4 regions of the Mesorhizobium abyssinicae genome follow, and region 2 is predicted to be linked to each of the others. Evidence: predicted binding sites of a transcription regulator. Region 2 holds the regulator's gene; each other region holds the start of a gene.
What was found. Region 2 encodes LexA, which represses DNA repair genes until DNA is damaged. Its sites were predicted from a motif close to TGTTCNNNNTGTGTTCNG; they were not measured.
Positions count from the first base shown of each region.

Region 1: uvrA (excinuclease ABC subunit UvrA) is a predicted target of LexA. The motif match lies at 2,440-2,457, and genes of this name have one in related genera.
Region 3: PU724_RS19815 (DNA recombination protein RmuC) is a predicted target of LexA. The motif match lies at 2,949-2,966, and genes of this name have one in related genera.
Region 4: PU724_RS07215 (PA0069 family radical SAM protein) is a predicted target of LexA. The motif match lies at 1,666-1,683, and genes of this name have one in related genera.

Region 1 covers NZ_JARAKC010000005.1:106,382-110,931, reverse strand. The annotation lists gene uvrA (excinuclease ABC subunit UvrA) at 1-2,290, opposite strand, end outside; gene PU724_RS13460 (hypothetical protein) at 3,047-3,325, opposite strand; gene PU724_RS13455 (ATP-dependent Clp protease proteolytic subunit) at 3,399-4,004, opposite strand; gene PU724_RS13450 (SRPBCC family protein) at 4,021-4,485, opposite strand; gene PU724_RS13445 (ArsR/SmtB family transcription factor) at 4,482-4,550, opposite strand, start outside.
Region 2 covers NZ_JARAKC010000021.1:29,834-34,383, reverse strand. The annotation lists gene PU724_RS28020 (ComEC/Rec2 family competence protein) at 1-863, shown strand, start outside; gene lexA (transcriptional repressor LexA) at 857-1,591, opposite strand; gene PU724_RS28010 (molybdopterin molybdotransferase MoeA) at 1,708-2,913, opposite strand; gene moaC (cyclic pyranopterin monophosphate synthase MoaC) at 2,913-3,404, opposite strand; gene trpC (indole-3-glycerol phosphate synthase TrpC) at 3,407-4,219, opposite strand; gene trpD (anthranilate phosphoribosyltransferase) at 4,225-4,550, opposite strand, start outside.
Region 3 covers NZ_JARAKC010000008.1:260,291-264,840, forward strand. The annotation lists gene PU724_RS19790 (transporter) at 1-148, shown strand, start outside; gene truA (tRNA pseudouridine(38-40) synthase TruA) at 145-900, opposite strand; gene PU724_RS19800 (GNAT family N-acetyltransferase) at 921-1,427, opposite strand; gene fmt (methionyl-tRNA formyltransferase) at 1,424-2,359, opposite strand; gene def (peptide deformylase) at 2,365-2,895, opposite strand; gene PU724_RS19815 (DNA recombination protein RmuC) at 2,999-4,240, shown strand; gene PU724_RS19820 (GFA family protein) at 4,249-4,550, opposite strand, start outside.
Region 4 covers NZ_JARAKC010000002.1:552,697-557,246, forward strand. The annotation lists gene PU724_RS07195 (4-(cytidine 5'-diphospho)-2-C-methyl-D-erythritol kinase) at 1-133, shown strand, start outside; gene moaB (molybdenum cofactor biosynthesis protein B) at 120-671, shown strand; partial or broken gene PU724_RS07205 (hypothetical protein) at 693-1,073, opposite strand; gene PU724_RS07210 (glycosyltransferase) at 1,104-1,607, opposite strand; gene PU724_RS07215 (PA0069 family radical SAM protein) at 1,758-2,912, shown strand; gene PU724_RS07220 (ribonuclease HII) at 3,061-3,756, shown strand; gene PU724_RS07225 (F0F1 ATP synthase subunit B) at 3,998-4,489, opposite strand; gene PU724_RS07230 (F0F1 ATP synthase subunit B) at 4,500-4,550, opposite strand, start outside.

The sequences.
Region 1 (4,550 bases), on a different contig from region 2:
AGGCCTCGCAGCGGCCGCCCTTGACGTTGAACGAGAAGCGTCCCGGCTGATAGCCGCGCGCCTTGGCCTCGGGCAGCCCGGCGAACCAGTCGCGGATCGGCGTGAAGGCGCCGGTATAGGTGGCGGGATTGGAACGCGGCGTGCGCCCGATCGGCGACTGGTCGATGTCGATGACCTTGTCGAGGAACTCCAGCCCCTCGATGCGGTCATGCTCGGCCGGATGCTCGCGCGAGCCCATGATGCGGCGCGAGGCCGCCTTGAACAGTGTCTCGATCAGGAAGGTCGACTTGCCGCCGCCGGACACGCCGGTCACGGCAGTGAAGGTGCCGAGCGGGATCTCGGCGGTAACGTTCTTCAGATTGTTGCCGCGCGCGCCGACGACCTTGATACGCCGATTCTTCTTCGCCTCGCGGCGCACGCCAGGTGTGGCCACTTCGAGCTCGCCCGACAGGTATTTGCCGGTGATCGAGGCGGGGGTCGCCATGATCTGCTGCGGTGTGCCTTGCGCGATGATCTCGCCGCCGTGGATGCCTGCGGCCGGACCGATATCGACGACATAATCGGCATGCAGGATCGCGTCCTCGTCATGCTCGACCACGATCACTGTGTTGCCGATGTCGCGCAGGTGCTTCAGCGTGTCGAGCAGGCGTGCATTGTCGCGCTGGTGCAGGCCGATCGACGGCTCGTCCAGCACATAGAGCACGCCGGTGAGGCCCGAGCCGATCTGCGACGCGAGCCGGATGCGCTGGCTCTCGCCGCCCGACAGCGTGCCGGAATTGCGCGAAAGCGTCAGATAGTCGAGGCCGACATCGTTGAGGAAGCGCAGCCGCTCGCGGATCTCCTTGAGCACGCGCACCGCAATCTCGTTCTGCTTGTCGTTCAGCTGCGCCGGCAGATCGGTGAACCACTGGTCGGCATTGCGGATCGACTGCTCGGTCACTTCGCCGATGTGTTTTCCCGCGATCTTCACCGCCAGCGCCTCCGGCTTCAGCCGGTAGCCGCCGCAGGAGGGGCAGGGGGTCGCCGACATGAAGCGCTCGATCTCCTCGCGCATCCAGGCGGATTCGGTCTCCTTCCAGCGCCGGTCGAGATTGGGGATGACGCCCTCGAAGGTCTTGGTCGTCTTGTAGGAGCGCAGACCGTCATCGTACTGGAAGGTGATCTCGCGCTCGCCGGTGCCGTGCAGGATGGCTTCCTGCGCCGCGGCGGAAAGATCCTTGAACTTGTCGCCGAGCTTGAAGCCATAGGCCTTGCCCAGCGCTTCCAGCGTCTGCGCGTAATAGGGCGAGGTCGACTTCGCCCACGGGCTGACGGCGCCGTCGCGCAGCGAAAGGTTCTCGTCGGGCACCACCAGATTGGCGTCGATGGCGCGCTGGCTGCCGAGACCGTCGCAGGTCGGGCAGGCGCCGAACGGATTGTTGAAGGAGAACAGCCTGGGCTCGATCTCCGGAATGGTGAAGCCCGAAACCGGGCAGGCGAATTTCTCCGAGAACAGGATGCGCTCATGCGTCTCGTTCTTCGACTTGTTGACCGAGTCCTCACCGGTCAGGCTGGCGTCGAGCGGCCTGTCGGCGAATTCGGCGACGGCCAGGCCCTCGGCGAGCTTAAGCGCCGTCTCCATGGAATCGGCAAGTCGCGTCGCCAGGTCGCCGCGCACGACAATGCGGTCGACGACCACGTCGATGTCGTGCTTGTACTTCTTGTCCAGCGCCGGCACGTCGGCGATCTCGTAGAAGACGCCGTCGACCTTGACGCGCTGGAAACCCTTCTTCTGCAGCTCCAGGAGTTCCTTGCGGTACTCGCCCTTGCGGCCGCGCACGATCGGCGCCAGCAGGAACAGGCGCGTGCCTTCCTCGAGCGCCAGCACCCGGTCGACCATTTGGCTGACCGTCTGGCTCTCGATCGGCAGGCCGGTGGCCGGCGAATAGGGAACGCCGACGCGCGCGAACAGGAGGCGCATGTAGTCGTAGATCTCGGTGACGGTGCCGACCGTCGAGCGCGGATTTTTCGACGTCGTCTTCTGTTCGATGGAGATGGCGGGAGACAGCCCGTCGATCTGGTCGACATCAGGCTTCTGCATCATTTCCAGGAACTGGCGCGCATAGGCCGACAGGCTCTCGACGTAGCGGCGCTGGCCTTCGGCATAGATCGTGTCGAAGGCGAGCGACGACTTGCCGGACCCTGACAGGCCGGTCATGACGATAAGGCTGTCACGCGGCAGGTCGAGATCGACGTTCTTCAGATTGTGTTCGCGCGCCCCGCGAATGGAAAGGTATTTATGGTCGGCCATCGCCGGTCGCCGCCTCAGGTCTGGAATTCGTGGGATCGGCGGGTTTCTCCCGGCCATCCCCTATGTAGGTAATTTTCCCGCCACGTCGAGAGACGCCACAATTCTCGACAAAAGCGTTTAAGCGTCTTTCGCGCGGGCGAGCAAGCGGAAAGAACAAAGGCCGAACACGCTCCTGACAAAGCGGTGTGGAAATCCGGTCTCGACTTGACCTGGACGTAACCTCCCGGCGATCACATTTTTCGGTAACCGGCTATTCGATGGTTGACGTCTCCGAGCGAGGGGAGCAGTGTCCACAGGTCCAACGGAGCCGGCTGTCTTTCGATGGCCTCGCCGCCCAAAGGTGGCCTGCGAGACGCCGCAGGTTTTGCGATTTGCGCTCTGGACGACAATTGTCGCAACGGACCCAGGAGCGGAGCATGACGCCACCGGACAGTCCCTTGAGGCTCCACACCAAGATGGAGCCGCGGCGGGCATAAGTGCCAGGGCAGGCGTGAGCGTCAGCCCGACAAACCGTGACCTGTCGAATCCTCACAATTAGAGACGATAGTCGGATCGTCGGCTGAATGCCGCGATGCATCCGAAATCAAACGCCGGCAGAACACTCCCGGCAAGTTTGGATTTCAAATCCAGAAAAGCCCCGTCCGTTTTGCGGAAGCAACGGCGGGGCTGTTCGTTTGTGCAAGCACGCTACACCCCATTGCCATTGGAAACATTGGAATCGCAGTCTAGGCAGCGAAGCGCCCGGACGGTAGCCGGCTAGTGGCCCGGCGGCCTGATCCCGCCCGTCGCCATGTCGATGGTTATGCTGCCGGAAATCCTGACGTCGGTATCGCCGATCTTGAACTGGCCGTTGCCGCCGGCGGGCAGCGCGTCGTCGGGTTCGGGCTGCGGGGCAGGCTTGGCGATGCGATAGTCGCTGCTGACGCCGGGCAGCGCGCCCTTCTGCGTCGCGCTGTCATCGGCGACGGCGGCGCCCGCCAACACGCACGCGACCGCCACGATTCCCAGGAGTGTGGAAGAATGCTTGCCAATCATTGCCGGACTATAGGGTCGGCACGGCAGCGATGCCAGATCGCACGCGATCAAATTGCCGCGCGCCGGCATTCCTTCACGCGGCCTTCTTGCGGGTGTCGTAGACATGGTCGACGAGGCCCCAGGCCTTCGCCTCCTCGGCAGTCATGAAATAGTCGCGGTCGAGCGTGCGCTCGACCTCCTCGTAGGTCCGGCCGCAATGATGCGCATAGAGCTCGGTCATGCGCCGCTTGGTGCGCATGATGCCTTCGGCGTGACGCTGGATGTCGGAAGCCTGGCCCTGGAAGCCGCCCAGCGGCTGATGCAGCACGATGCTGGAGTTGGGCAGCGCGATGCGGCGCCCCGGCTCGCCCGCCATCAGCAGGAAGGACGCCATCGAGGCGGCAAAGCCCATGCACACGGTCGACACGGGGCAGGAGATGTAGCGCATCGTGTCGTAGATGGCGAAGCCGCTGGTCACCACCCCGCCAGGCGAGTTGATGTAGAGCGATATCTCCTTGTCGGGATTGTCGGACTCCAGCGACAGGAGCTGCGCGCAGACCAGCGCCGACATGCCGTCGTTGATCTCTCCGTTGATGAAGATGATGCGCTCGCGCAGCAGCCGCGAGAAGATGTCGAAGGCGCGTTCGCCGCGGCTCGACTGCTCGATCACCATCGGCACCAGATTGGCAAGCCCGCTCATCTCGTTTCTCCCTTGCTCAGGCCGCGCGCCGCAACAGCGGCGCATTCGCCGCGATCGCGCGTCCTGCGCCTTGCGCGTTGAAAGCGAGCCGGCAGCCGGCGCCAGCCATGACGACGGCGGGTGTGCGGGCGAAGCCGTCATGGACGATGCGCAGATGCGTGCCGCCGGAAACCGTGCGGGCAAGCGTGAAGGTGACGATGCTGTCCAATGCTGGAAGCTTGTCTGCATCGTCGGCACCGGGCCGCTCGCGCCACGAATAGCGCAGCAGTCGTCCAGGCTCGGCTTCAAGGACTTCGCATTCGATCGGCGCCTCGGGTCCGGCAAAGGCGAAACGGCTGCCCACTTCAGGCGTGATGTCGTTCGGCATCATCCAGGCCGCCAGCAGTTCCGGTTCGGTCAGCGCGCGCCAGACCTTCTCCGGCGGATCGGCAAGCTCGCATTCGAAGTCGAGCGGCGCTTCGGCAGGAGGACGTTCCGTCATTGGTCCATTCCCTTCAGAACTGTCTTCAGTTTCTCGATGCGTTCCGGCCAGAACGCGCGGTAGCG
Region 2 (4,550 bases):
TGGTCATGTTCCTGGGGGTCGCCAGCGCCCTGACGATGCCGTTCGGTCTCGACTGGCCATTCCTGTATCTGATGGGCAAGGGCCTGACCGCGATGATTGCGATTTCCGGGTGGATCTCCGAACGCTCGCCGGTCGATGCCGTCGGGCTGATCTCCATCCAGTCGGTGCTTTTCGTGACGATAGCGCTGGTCATCGCGACCATGGCCACGACCTGGCTGAGACTTGCGGCGATCCCCTTCGCTGTGGCCGGCCTGATGACGGTTTCCAATACCCGCACGCCCGATGTGCTGATCTCGGAGGATGCTCATCTGGTGGCGATGCCGATCGGCGGCGGCGAGCTTGCCGTCAACCGGGTGCGGTCGAATGAATTCACCACCGACAACTGGAAACGCGCGCTGGTGGCCGAGACCATCGTCGAGCCGGAGACCTTCGAGACAGGGGATGCACGCTTCGATATCGAACCGCTCGACCTGCCGCCGGGCTCGCCATTCTACTGCAGGGACGGGCTATGCCTTGCCCGACATCCGTCAGGCGCAATCGTGGCGCTCGCGGAAAACCGCAAGACGGCGCGGCCGGCCTGCGCCTTCGCCGACCTGATCGTCATCGACGACGCCACCGCCTACAGTCCCTGCTGGAATTCGCTGGCCCTCGTCGTCACCAAACGTCAGCTCGCCCGCTCCGGCAGCGCCGCCGTCTTCTTCGATCCGCAATCGGCGACCGCGCAAGCAACAATCCGCTACGCTGTCGAAAAGCCCTACCGGCCATGGCACGAGCAGCGCAAATACTCTCGCGAGGCGAGGGGACTGCCGCCCTACCAGAGACCCGAAAAACCGGTGGTCAAACTGGCGCCGTCCGCTCAGTAGCGCCGGATCAGGCCGACCAGCTTGCCTTGCACCTTGACCCGGTCAGGGCCGAAGATGCGGGTCTCATAGGCAGGGTTGGCGGCTTCGAGCGCGATCGATGCGCCCTTGCGGCGGAAGCGCTTCAGCGTCGCCTCTTCCTCGTCGACCAGCGCCACAACGATCTCGCCGGGGCTCGCCGTGTCGGCGTTGCGGATGATGACGGTGTCGCCGTCGAAGATGCCGGCCTCGATCATCGAGTCGCCCTTCACCTCCAGCGCATAATGCTCGCCGCCCGAGATCATGTCCGGGGGCACCGAGATCGAATGCGTCTGGTGCTGGATGGCGTCGATCGGCACGCCGGCGGCGATGCGGCCCATTACCGGGATCGACACCGCCGACACAGCGTCGTCGTCATTGCTGGGGGTCCGCGACGGCGACGCCGGTTTGATCTGCCGGCCGAGATTGCCCTGTCCGAGGCTTCCCTGGATGACGCTCGGCGAAAACTTCTTCGCGGCATTGAGGCCAGGCGCGATCGAATCGGGCAGGCGCAGCACTTCCAGCGCACGCGCCCGGTTGGGCAGCCGGCGAATGAAGCCGCGCTCCTCCAGCGCCGTGATCAGCCGGTGGATGCCCGACTTCGAAGCCAGATCAAGCGCCTCCTTCATCTCGTCGAAAGAGGGCGGAATGCCGCTTTCCTTCAGCCGTTCATGGATGAACATCAGGAGTTCATGTTGTTTGCGCGTCAGCATGGCGGCCCCCACGGGTTCTGAAACCAGAATCAGAAAAACAAACCCAGAACAAACACTATCTGTTCCAGTTGTGTTCCGCAACCGTTTAAAGTTTAATGAATGCGTTGACGTTTTGTTCAGCGTAGCATCAGCACGCGGCAGGCATCGCCCACAGCGGCCGCAGGCGCGAAGGGCTCGCGCACGACCAGGCCGTTGGCGTCGGCCAGCGTGCGCAGCATCGAGGAGTCCTGGATGCCGAAGGGCGTCGCAACCAGTGAGCCGGCTTCTTCGCGGGCGACGGCGCGCACGTAATCCTGCCTCAGATCGTTTGCCTGCATCGCGGCGCCCAGCCGCGCCCCGCGAATGTCCTGGGTGAACGCGCGGCCACCGAGCCGCGCCAGCAACGGCTTCAGGAACAGCTGCGAACAGACCAGGCTCGCTACCGGATTGCCGGGCAGGCCGATGCAGCGCGCGGGTCCCAGCCGGCCGAACATCAGCGGCTTGCCCGGGCGCATGGCGATCTTCCAGAAATCGAGCGTCATGCCCTCGCCGGTCAGCACGTCGTGAATGAGATCGTGGTCGCCGACCGAGGCGCCGCCAAGCGTCACGATGACATCGGCCTGCTGCTCGACGGCCTGCCTGACCAGCGCGGCGATCGCTTCCCTGCGGTCGGCGGCAATACCGAGATCGAGCGCGCGGGCGCCGACCGATTGCGCAGCGGCGGCGACGCCATAGGCGTTGGACGAGATGATCTGGTCGGGACCGAGTTCGCTGCCGGGTGGCAGCAGTTCGTCGCCGGTGGCGATGATGGCGACCAGCGGCCGCTTCACTACAATGAGGCGCGGGTGGTTGGCGGATGCCGCCAGCGACAGTGCCGCCGGATCGAGCAGCCGGCCCTTTTCCAGCAGCACATCGCCTTCTACGAAGTCGAGCCCGGCGCGGCGGATGTTGCGCCCTTCAGCGGTCGGCTCGGTCACTTCGATCGTGCCGCCGCCGAGGTCCTGCACATTCTCCTGGATGACGATGGTGTCGGCGCCTTGCGGCACCGGCGCGCCGGTGAAGATGCGCACGGCTTGCGCCGTGCCGACGCTGCCTTCGAAGCCGCGGCCGGCCGGCGCAATGCCGATCACCGGAAGCCGCGCCGGCACGGATGCCACATCGGCGGCGCGCGTCGCATAGCCGTCCATGGCTGAGGCGTTGAAGGGGGGCTGCGTGCGCAGCGCCACCACAGGCTCGGCCAGGACCCGGCCGGCGGCGTCGATCAGTGCGACGCTTTCGCTGGCCCGCGGCGCCGCGCCATCCAGCAGGCGCTCGAGCGCCTCGGCCACAGGAACCAGCGCCATCAGGCGCCCGCCCCGGCCGACTTGTAGTCGCCGGACTTGCCGCCGGTCTTTTCGACCAGCCTGATGCCGGAGATCACCATGGCGCGGTCGGCGGCCTTGGCCATGTCGTATATGGTGAGGCAGGCGACAGAGGCCGCCGTCAACGCTTCCATCTCGACGCCGGTCTTGCCGGTGACACGGGCAAGCGCGGTGATCTTGAGACCGGGCAGCGACTTGTCCGGTTCGATATCGACGGAAACCTTGGTCAGGAGCAGCGGATGGCAGAGCGGGATCAGTTCATGCGCGCGCTTGGCCGCCATGATGCCGGCGATGCGCGCGGTGCCCAGCACATCGCCCTTCTTGGCGTCGCCGGCAAGGATCATCTCCAGCGTTTCGGCGCGCATCGAGACAAAGCCCTCGGCGATCGCGGTGCGCACCGTTTCGGCCTTGTCGCCGACGTCGACCATGTTGGCTTCGCCCGAGGCGCCAAGATGGGTGAGGGCGGCCGCCATCGTCAGACGGCCTCGGCCGGCGCCTTGCCTGTCAGAAGCAGGCGAGTCGCCGCCGCGACATCCTGTTGCCGCATCAGGCTCTCGCCGACAAGGAAGGTGCCGATGCCGCTCTTCTCCAGCCTGCGGCAGTCCTGATGGGTGAAGATGCCGCTCTCGCTGACCAGCAGCCGGTCGGCCGGTACCATCGCCGCCAGCCGCTCCGAAACGCCGAGGCTGGTCTCGAACGTCCTGAGGTCGCGGTTGTTGATGCCGATCAGCCGCGACGAGAGCCGGAGCGCCCGCTCCATCTCGGCCTCGTCATGCACTTCGACCAGCGCATCCATGCCGAGTTCGAGCGCCGTCGCCTCGAGTTCGCGCGCCATCGCGTCGTCGACACTCGCCATGATGATCAGGATGGCGTCGGCGCCCCAGGCGCGGGCCTCGAACACCTGATAGGCGTCGAACAGGAAATCCTTGCGCAGCGCCGGCAAGGCGACGGCGGCGCGCGCGGCGGTGAGGAATTCGGGCGCGCCCTGGAAGGACGGGGCGTCGGTCAGCACGGAGAGGCAGGCGGCGCCGCCATTCGCATAGGCCTTTGCGAGCGCCGGCGGATCGAAATCGGCGCGGATCAGCCCCTTGGACGGGCTCGCCTTCTTGATCTCGGCGATCAGCCCGAAGCCGCCGGCCCTGCGCCTGGCCTCGAGCGCGGCAAGAAAACCGCGCGGCGCCTCGGCGGCTTGAGCCCGCGCCTTGATCTCGGCCAACGGCACGCGCTGCTTGGCCGCCGCGATCTCCTCGCGCTTGTAGGCTTCGATCTTGCGCAGAATGTCGGACAAGGGCTCTACTCGTTCGAAATTTCGACCAGCCGACCGAGCACCTGGAGCGCGCGGCCGCTGTCGATGGCTTGCGCCGCGCTCGCCATGCCGTCGGCGAGCGTCGTCGCCTTGCCGGCCACCACCAGGCCGGCGCCCGCATTCATCAGCACGGTGTCGCGGTAGGCGCCCGCAGCACCTGCCAGCATGTCGCGCAGCGCCTTGGCGTTGTAGGCCGCGTCGCCGCCGCGCAACTCGTCCTTGGTGTGGCGCTGCAGGCCGACCGCTTCGGGGGTGAGCGCGAAGGTGCGGATCTCGCCGCCGGCAAGTTCCGCCACCTGCGTCTCGCCGGTGG
Region 3 (4,550 bases), on a different contig from region 2:
GACCTGGCGCATGACCAATGCCGTCATCGGCAGGGGCGCCGCCGTCGGCACCGCGGTCTTCGCCGGCATGTTCGTGGCCTCGCTGGCCGTGCTGTTCGGGCTGCAGGCGCTGCTCGGCATCACCATCCCGACCGGCGTCGAGGGCTAGGATCCTTCCGGATAATCGACGCCGACGAGGAACAGCCCGTCGGGCGGCGCCACCTGGCCGCAGGCGGCGCGGACCTGGGCGTCGAGCGCAGCCTTGAGATCGGCGGCGGTCCAGGAGCCGTCGCCGACGCGCCTCAGCGAACCGACCATCGAGCGCACCTGATTGTGCAGGAAGGAGCGCGCCGAGCTCCGCACCTCGATCATGTCGCCCGAACGGCTGACGTCCAGCCGGTCGAGCGTGCGAACCGGGCTTTCGGCCTGGCACTGGGTCGAGCGGAAAGTCGTGAAATCATGGCGGCCGAGCAGCACTTTGGCCGCCTCGTGCATGGCCTCGGCGTCGAGCCGCTTCGGCACCCACCAGACCTTGCCCTTCTCCAGCGCCGCCGGCGCGCGCCGGTTGAGGATGCGGTAGAGGTAGTGGCGGCCGGTGGCGGAAAAGCGGGCGTCGAAGCCGTCGGCGACGACAGCGGCCTTGAGAATGGCGATGCGAGCGCCGGCGGCCTGCAGATGCGCGTTGACGGCGTCCCGCACCTTGTCGCCCGGCCAGGCTTTGACCAGGTCGACATGCGCCACTTGGGCGGTGGCGTGCACGCCGGCATCGGTGCGGCCTGCGGCGCGGAGCCTTACCGCCTCGCCGCAGAACTTTTCGATCGCCTGCTCGATCGCCTGCTGCACCGAAGGCTGATCCGCCTGGTGCTGCCAGCCGGCAAAAAGGCTGCCGTCATATTCGATGTCGAGGCGAAAACGCGGCATAGAGGGCCGTAGCTTGCCGCCTAGGCGGCAAGCGCGGTGAAGGCCGAAGCGTAGACCAGCTTGCCGGCCTCGGGAGCATCGCCCCAGGCCAGCGCCTGCAGCGCCTCGCCCTGATACTCGCTCTCGAATTTCTCGGCGCGCGCATGGGTGTAGCCGAAGCGGCCGTAATAGGACGGATCGCCGAGCACCACGGCAAGCCGCTCGCCGGCTTCCTTGAGGCGGACATGCGCCTCGCGGATCAGGGCGCCGCCGATGCCGGTGCCGTGGAAGGACGGCTCGACTGCCAGCGGCGCCAGCGCCACGGCCGCGAACTGCTTGGCGCCCTTCTGGACGAAAAGCCTGGAGAACAGGATATGGCCGACCACCTGGCCGTCCTCTTCCGCCACAAGCTCGACGACGGCATCGCCGCCGGTGACCAGCGCGTCGACCAGTCCGGCCTCCGCCTGCTGGCCGAAGGCATGCTCTTCGACGAGGCGGATCGCCTCGCGATCCCGCGGCGTCGCCGCGCGTATCGACATCATGCTCATGAGAGTTTCGTTCCTTTTTCGATCTTGGCCCCGCGCAAGAACTCCTGCGCGGCGGCGGGCTTTCCGCCCGCCCGTTGAACTTCGACCAGCCGGACCGCGCCTGACCCGCAGGCGACCGTCAGCCGGTCATCGAGAACTCCTCCCGACTCGCCGACGCCATCCGAGAGCGTCGAGCGAAGCAGTTTCAGCCGCTCCATGCGGCCGCCAATGTCGACCTCGCACCACGCGCCCGGAAAGGGCGAGAGGCCGCGAATGTGATTGTGGACTTCGCCGGCAGGCCGCGTCCAGTCTACGCGTGTCTCCGACTTATCGATCTTTCGGGCGTAGGTCACCCCCACAGTCGCCTGTTGGGCAAATGTCAGACAATTTATCCCCAACTGCGCGAGCGCTTCCACCATCAGCGAAGCGCCTTGAGCCATCAGACGGTCATGCAGTTCGCCGGCGGTCATATCGGGTTCGATGGCGCATTTTTCAACCAATGCCACCGGACCGGTGTCCAAACCTTCCTCCATGCGCATCACCATCATGCCGGTCTCGGCATCGCCGGCCATGATGGCGCGCTGGATGGGAGCAGCACCGCGCCAACGCGGCAAAAGTGAGGCGTGACCGTTCAGGCAACCGAGCCTGGCCGCCTCGAGAACGGCCTTTGGCAGCAAAAGCCCATAGGCGACGACCACGGCGACATCGGCACGCTGCGCGGCGAATGCCTGCTGCTCGGCCTCGCCCTTGAGCGATGTCGGGGTGCGGACCTCGACGCCCAGCCGCTCCGCCTCGCGCTGCACGGGCGACGGCGTCAGCTCCAGCCCGCGCCGGCCGGCGGCACGCGGCGGCTGCGTGTAGACGGCGACGATTTCATGGCCGGCTTCGGCAATCGCGCGCAGCGTCGGCACGGAAAACTCCGGCGTGCCCATGAAGATGACGCGAAGGGGCATGACCCCTAGCCCACCAGCTTGCCCGGCGCCTTGTCCTTGGCGAGCTTCTTGAACTTCTTCACCACCATGTCGCGCTTCAGCTTGGAGATGTGGTCGATGAACAGCACGCCGTTGAGATGGTCGATCTCGTGCTGCAGGCAGGTCGCCATCAGCCCTTCGGCCTGCATCTCCTGCAGCTTGCCGTCGCGGTCGAGATACTTGACCCGCACCGCGGCGGGACGCTCGACCTCGGCGTAATAGTCCGGGATCGACAGGCAGCCTTCCTCATAGACCGAGCGCTGGTCCGAGCTTTCGAGGATTTCCGGATTGATGAAGACATGCGGCGCCGGCGTCTCGTCATCCTTGGCGAGGTCGATGACCAGCATGCGCAGCGGCTCGCCGATCTGGATCGCCGCCAGGCCGATGCCGGGGGCGTCATACATGGTGTCCAGCATGTCGCCGGCCAGTTTGCGCAAGGGCGCATCGACGCGCTCGACCGGTTTGGACAGCTGGCGCAGGACGGGATCGGGAAGGATGATGAGCGGCTTGATCGACATGGCGTCTCACCTAAGACGTCATGCGAAAAGCGTCAACCGGGGCGCTTTCGACCTGTTCACGTTTTGATCTGTGCCGGAGAGCCGAATCATCTATGCTGCCCGCATGAACGACCTGAGCTCCATCCTTTCCGAACCCGTGGCGCGGCTCGGCGCCAGCACGATCACGCTCGGCCATATGCTGGCCTTCGGCGCTGTCCTATTTCTCGGCCTCTTCCTTGCGCTGGTCATCGCGCTGTGGCGCTCGGCCAGGGCGCGGACGATAGCAGCCGCGGAAGCCGCCGACCATGCCCGCGACGCCGAGGCGCGGATGGCCGGCATCCTGCAGGCGCAGGCCGAGATGCAGGGCCGCATGGGCGCGATTGCCGAAGTGTTCGGGGCGCGGCAGGCCGAGCTCACCCAGTCGATCGGCCAGCGTCTCGACGCCATGACCGGCCGCATCGGCCAGACCATGACCGAGCAAACCAAATCGACGCATGAGAGCCTGGCCAAACTGCAGGAACGACTGGCGGTGATCGACACGGCGCAAGGCAACATCCAGTCGCTGGCCGGCCAGGTCGTGCAGCTGCAGGCGATCCTCTCCAACAAGCAGACGCGCGGCGCCTTCGGCCAGTCGCGCATGGAGGCGATCGTCGCCGACGGCCTGCCCCATGGCGCCTACGAATTCCAGGCGACCCTGTCGAACGGCAGCCGGCCCGACTGCCTGGTACGGATGCCGAACGGCGCGCCCTCGCTCGCCGTCGATGCCAAGTTCCCGCTCGAAGCCTGGAACGCCATCCGCGCCGCCGAAGGCGCGGAGATGCAGAAGGCCGCGGCGCAGGCCTTCCGGCGCGATATCGAGGTGCATATCCGCGATATCGCCGACAAATACCTGCTCCAGGGCGAGACGCAGGACACCGCCTTCATGTTCGTACCGTCGGAATCGGTGTTCGCAGAGATCCACGAGAATTTCGAGGCGGTGGTGCAGAAGGCGCACCGGGCCCGCGTCGTCATCGTCTCGCCGTCGCTGTTGATGCTGTCGATCCAGGTCATCCAGGCGATCCTGAAGGATGCCCGCATGCGCGAGCAGGCGCATCTGATCCAGGGCGAGGTGATCCGGCTGATGGAGGATGTCGGGCGTGTCGACGAGCGGGTACGCCGGCTGCAGACGCATTTTACCCAGTCGGCGAAAGACATCGACGACATCCTGGTCTCGACGTCGAAAGTGACCAAGCGCGGCCAGAAGATCGAGGCGCTGGAGTTCGGCGAAGGCGAAGCCGAGGCGCCGCGCAAGGCTGAAGCGGGGACGCGGGTGGCCGATTCCAAGACCGGCCAGCTCAGGCTGCGGGTTGTCGAGGACGGCGACTGAGGCGGGCGCTACTGTTCCTCGATGGTCGCCATGCTCTGGAATTCCGGCAACCATTGCAATGCGGAGCGGTGCCAAACCTGCTTTTTCGGAACCAGTTCCTTGCGCTGACGCGACGTACCGACCCTGATGCCATAAATCTTCGGCCCATCGCCGACCGAGGTCGCGTAGAGATGGGAGCCGCAGTCGCCGCAAAAGCCCTGCGCGCGCTTGGCGCCGGAGGATCCGGTCTTGATGTAGACCTTCGGCGAGCCGCTGGTGATCCGGTAGTTGATTTCCGGGGCTGGAACCGTCACGCGGAAGGCTGTGCCGG
Region 4 (4,550 bases), on a different contig from region 2:
CGCCACCTGCTTCGGCCTGTTCGAGACCGGCAATGTCGCCAAGCGCGCGGCGCTCGATATAAGGCGCCGCCATCCCGACTGGTTCGTCGCCGCGACGCGAAGCATGGAGGCCGACGCCCATGGCCAGGATTGACGAGAGCCGCCCCTTCATCCCCGTGCGCATCGCGGTGCTGACGGTTTCGGACACGCGCAGCCTCGCCGACGACAAATCCGGGCAGACGCTGGCCGACCGCATCGCGGAGGCCGGCCACATCCTCGCCGCGCGCGACATCGTCACCGACGACCGGGAGAATATCCGCGACAAGGTGCTCGGCTGGTCGAAGGACGAAGGCGTCGATGTCGTCATCACCACGGGCGGCACCGGCTTCACCGGCCGCGACGTGACGCCGGAAGCGCTGGAGCCGATCTTCGAAAAGCGCATGGACGGCTTTTCCGAAGTGTTCCACCGCATCTCGTACGACAAGATCGGCACCTCGACGATCCAGAGCCGGGCGACCGGCGGCGTCGTCAACGCCACCTTCGTCTTCGTGCTGCCCGGCTCGCCCGGCGCCTGCAAGGACGCCTGGGACGGCATCATCAAGGCGCAGCTCGACTACCGTCACATGCCCTGCAACTTCGTCGAGATCATGCCGCGCCTGGACGAACACCTGAAACGCGGCAAGGCCGGGTGATCGCCTGACGGCGTCGCCGCTTCAGCGGATGACCGGCTCGCCGTGGAAGCGCCGGCGCGAGGGGCGCGAGACGCCGAAGCCGACTTCCATCATCAGCCGCGGCGTGCGCGAAGGCACCGTGCCCATGTCGAAGCCGAACGGATCCTCGACGAAGCCGAGCCCTGCTTCACCCGTGAGCGTGACCGGGCTGTCGTCGCCGTAGAACTTCAGCACCTCATCCGCCGGATGCTCGACAAGCAGCGTAAGTTGGTGCTTTAGGCTGCGGCGTTTGTGGCTGCCGCGCACATAGACATGCGGGCCGGTGCCGGCATCGCAGGGCTTCAGGTAGAAGAAGAATTTCAGCATCCGCCAGTCGTCGAGATCGAAATGGTACTTGCCGAGCGAGGCAAGGTTCTTGTCGGCGCCCCTTCTCCCCCAAAAACGCGGGAAGAATCACTTCGGCGGCGCGACCCAGATCTCCGCGTCGAGTCTTTTCGTTGCCAGGCCGCGCGCGATAGCTTCGGCGCTGCGGGCGCTTTTCGCGAGCGCCGTGGCCTGGCGCTTGCTGATGACCAGCCCCTCGGCCAGCGCTCGGTTGCCGGAAAAGACCCTGGCCAGGAACGGCGCGCGGCTGCCGCGCGCGCGCGAAAAACGCGCCGGCATGGTGGCCCTCGCCGTGTGGGCCACGACCTCGTCGATCCAGCCGTCCGCCAGCCGCGCGCCGGGCTCCAGCAACAGCAGCCAGTCGCCCTTTGCCTGCCGGATACCGGCGGCGATGCCGCCTGCGACATAGTGGCAGCCGGCATGATCGGCAACGCGGTGCGTCTGGTCGGTCGAGCCGGTGTCACAGACGACGACGTCGCGCACCACGCCTTCGACCGCGCCGCCGATCAGCGAGGCGAGCGTGCGGGCAAGGCCCTCTTCGTCATTCAGGGTTTCGATGAGAACGCTGAGCATTGCCAGCCGAATAGCGGAAAGCCGCGCCATGCGCCAGTTTTTGCATCACGGCACAAAAAGTTCTTGCTTTGTTCTCATCAAGAAAATAGGAATAGTTTCATGAACAGAGCGATTCGACAGCCTGCGGACAGTCCTTGGGAGAGGGCGAAAATGGAACAGATCGTGCGTGCCGACATTGCAGCCTTCGGAGCCGGGAGAGCCGAGATGGCGAATGCGATGATCGAGCAGAGCGGCATGCGCGTGCGGCCCGACCGCAATCGCGGCCGTTCCGCCGGCATCAATCCGTCCGGCCGCTTCGAGCCGGTCAGCCGGCATGTGTTCGACGATGGCTGGAATTCGCTGGAGGAACTGCCGCCATTCAAGACCGAGGTGCAGGTCGAGAGGCCGCGCACCATCATCACGCGCAACGAGTCGCCCGACATCTCGTTCGATCGCTCGATCAACCCCTATCGCGGCTGCGAGCATGGCTGCGTCTACTGCTTCGCCAGGCCGACGCATTCCTTCATGGGCCTGTCGCCGGGACTCGATTTCGAATCGAAGCTGTTCGCCAAGCCTGATGCGGCGCGCATGCTCGACAAGGAACTGTCGAAGCCCGGCTACCAGCCGCGCACCATCGCCATCGGCACCAACACCGATCCCTACCAGCCGATCGAGAAGCAGTACCGGATCATGCGCGAGATCCTCGAAGTGCTGGAGGCGCGCGGCCATCCGGTCGGCATCGTCACCAAGTCGGCGCTGGTGACGCGCGACATCGACATCCTGTCGCGCATGGCCGAACGCGGACTTGCCAAGGTGGCGCTGTCGGTGACGACGCTCGACCGCATGCTGGCGAGAACCATGGAACCGCGCGCGTCGACGCCGACCAAGCGGCTGGAGGCGATCCGGCAGCTCTCCGACGCCGGCATTCCGGCCTCCGTCATGGTCGCGCCGATCATCCCCGGCCTGACCGATCCGGAGATGGAGCGCATCCTCGATTCGGCACGCGCCGCCGGCGCGCGCGAAGCAGGCTATGTCGTGCTGCGGCTGCCGCTGGAGGTGGCGCCGATCTTCAAGGACTGGCTGCTGCGCCATTATCCGGACCGCTACCGGCACGTGATGTCGCTGATCCGTTCGATGCGCGACGGCAAGGACTACGATTCGGAATGGGGCAAGCGCATGAAGGGCGCCGGACCCTATGCCTGGCAGATCGGCCGCCGTTTCGAGATCACCGCCAAGCGGCTCGGGCTCAACGCCGAGCGGCGGCAGCTCAGGACCGACCAGTTCGTCGCCGCAGCCAACGCCACCGAGCAGTTGATGCTGCTTTGAAGGTCTCGCGCCGGCCCTCGCCGGCTGGCGCGAGAAGAATCCCGTCCGGCCTGTCCCCCGGCCTTGAGACGGTGCCCTCCCGGTCCGCGCCCCACCCGACCCGGAGGGACTTGCGGAGAATCGGAGCCGATGCGAACCTCGCCGCACCATGGCTCGCGCGCGTTCCGATTCTCCGCTTCTCTTCGAAATCGTCGAGAAACCCGATTTCTCCATCGAGACGAAGGCGATGGCCGACGGATTGTGGCCGGTGGCGGGAATGGACGAGGCCGGGCGCGGACCGCTCGCCGGTCCGGTCGTCGCGGCGGCGGTGGTGCTCAACCCCGCCAACATTCCCGAGGGGCTCGACGATTCCAAGCGCCTCACCCATCTGCAGCGTGAAGCGCTGTTCGCCAGGATTCTGGGCTCGGCGCTCGGCGTGTCGATGGCCTCGATCAGCGCCGAAGGCATCGATGGCAGCAACATATTGAAAGCCAGCCTCGAAGCGATGCGCCGTGCCGTCGCCGGCCTGTCGCTGCGGCCGAAGCTGGCGCTGGCCGACGGCCGCGACGTGCCGCCCGGTCTTGCTTGCGAAGGACGCGCGCTGATCAAGGGCGACCAGCGCTCGCAGTCGATCGCCGCCGCCTCGATCGTCGCCAAGGTGATGCGCGACCGCATGATGTGCGGCTGCGGCGGTCACCACGAGCGCTACGGCTTCGAGGTGCATATGGGCTATGCAACGGCCCGCCACCGCACCGCGATCGAAGCGCACGGCCCGGTGGCAAGGTTGCACCGGGCGTCATTCGCGCCGTTTCGCTTGGGCGGCGTCGAGGTGGTGGAAGAAGAGAGCTTTGTAGGACTGGAGTGAGCGGCGGCGAAGGTGCGCGTAATCTCCCCCCTTGAGGGGGAGATGGCCGGCAGGCAGAGGGGGTCGCTTCGCGTGAAGCTCCAACGCCATCTGTCGTCCGCAAGAACGTCGCGCCCAGTCGAACCGACCCCCTCTGTCGCCTTTGGCGACATCTCCCCCTCAAGGGGGGAGATTATCTCCGCTCAAACAAAAAGCCGCCGGATTGCCCCAGGCGGCTTCATGCTAGATAGGACATACCAGCCTAGTTCAGCTTGGCCTTCACTTCCTGCAGCGCCGACTTGAAGAAGTCCGCGCCGGCCTTGGCGTCGACCTTGGCGGCAAGCAGCGCGCGGGCGGCCTCGACGGCGACGTCGACGGCGCTGGCACGCACTTCCGCAACTGCCTCGCGCTCGGCCTGGCCGATCTTCTGCTCGGCGAGCGCGGTGCGGCGCGTCACGTAGTCCTCGGTCTTCTTGTGCGCCTCGGCGGCGAGCAGTTCGGCCTCGCGCTTGGCGGCGGCGACGATGTCGGCGGCCTCCTGCTCGGCTTCCTTGCGCTTCTTCTGGTACTGGCCGAGCAGCTGCTGGGCCTCTTCGCGCAGCCGGCGGGCTTCTTCAAGCTCGTTGCTGATCTTGGCGGCGCGGGCGTCCAGGCCCTTGGCGATCAGGCCGGGCACCTTGATGTAGACGGCAACGCCGAGGAAGATGATCAGGGCGATCGTGGCCCAGAGCGTTGCGAGAGATGTAGCGTCCATGATGCGCTCCTCACCGGGCCACGGATTTGACCGCGGCCGCGATCTCGGCCTTGCTGGCCTT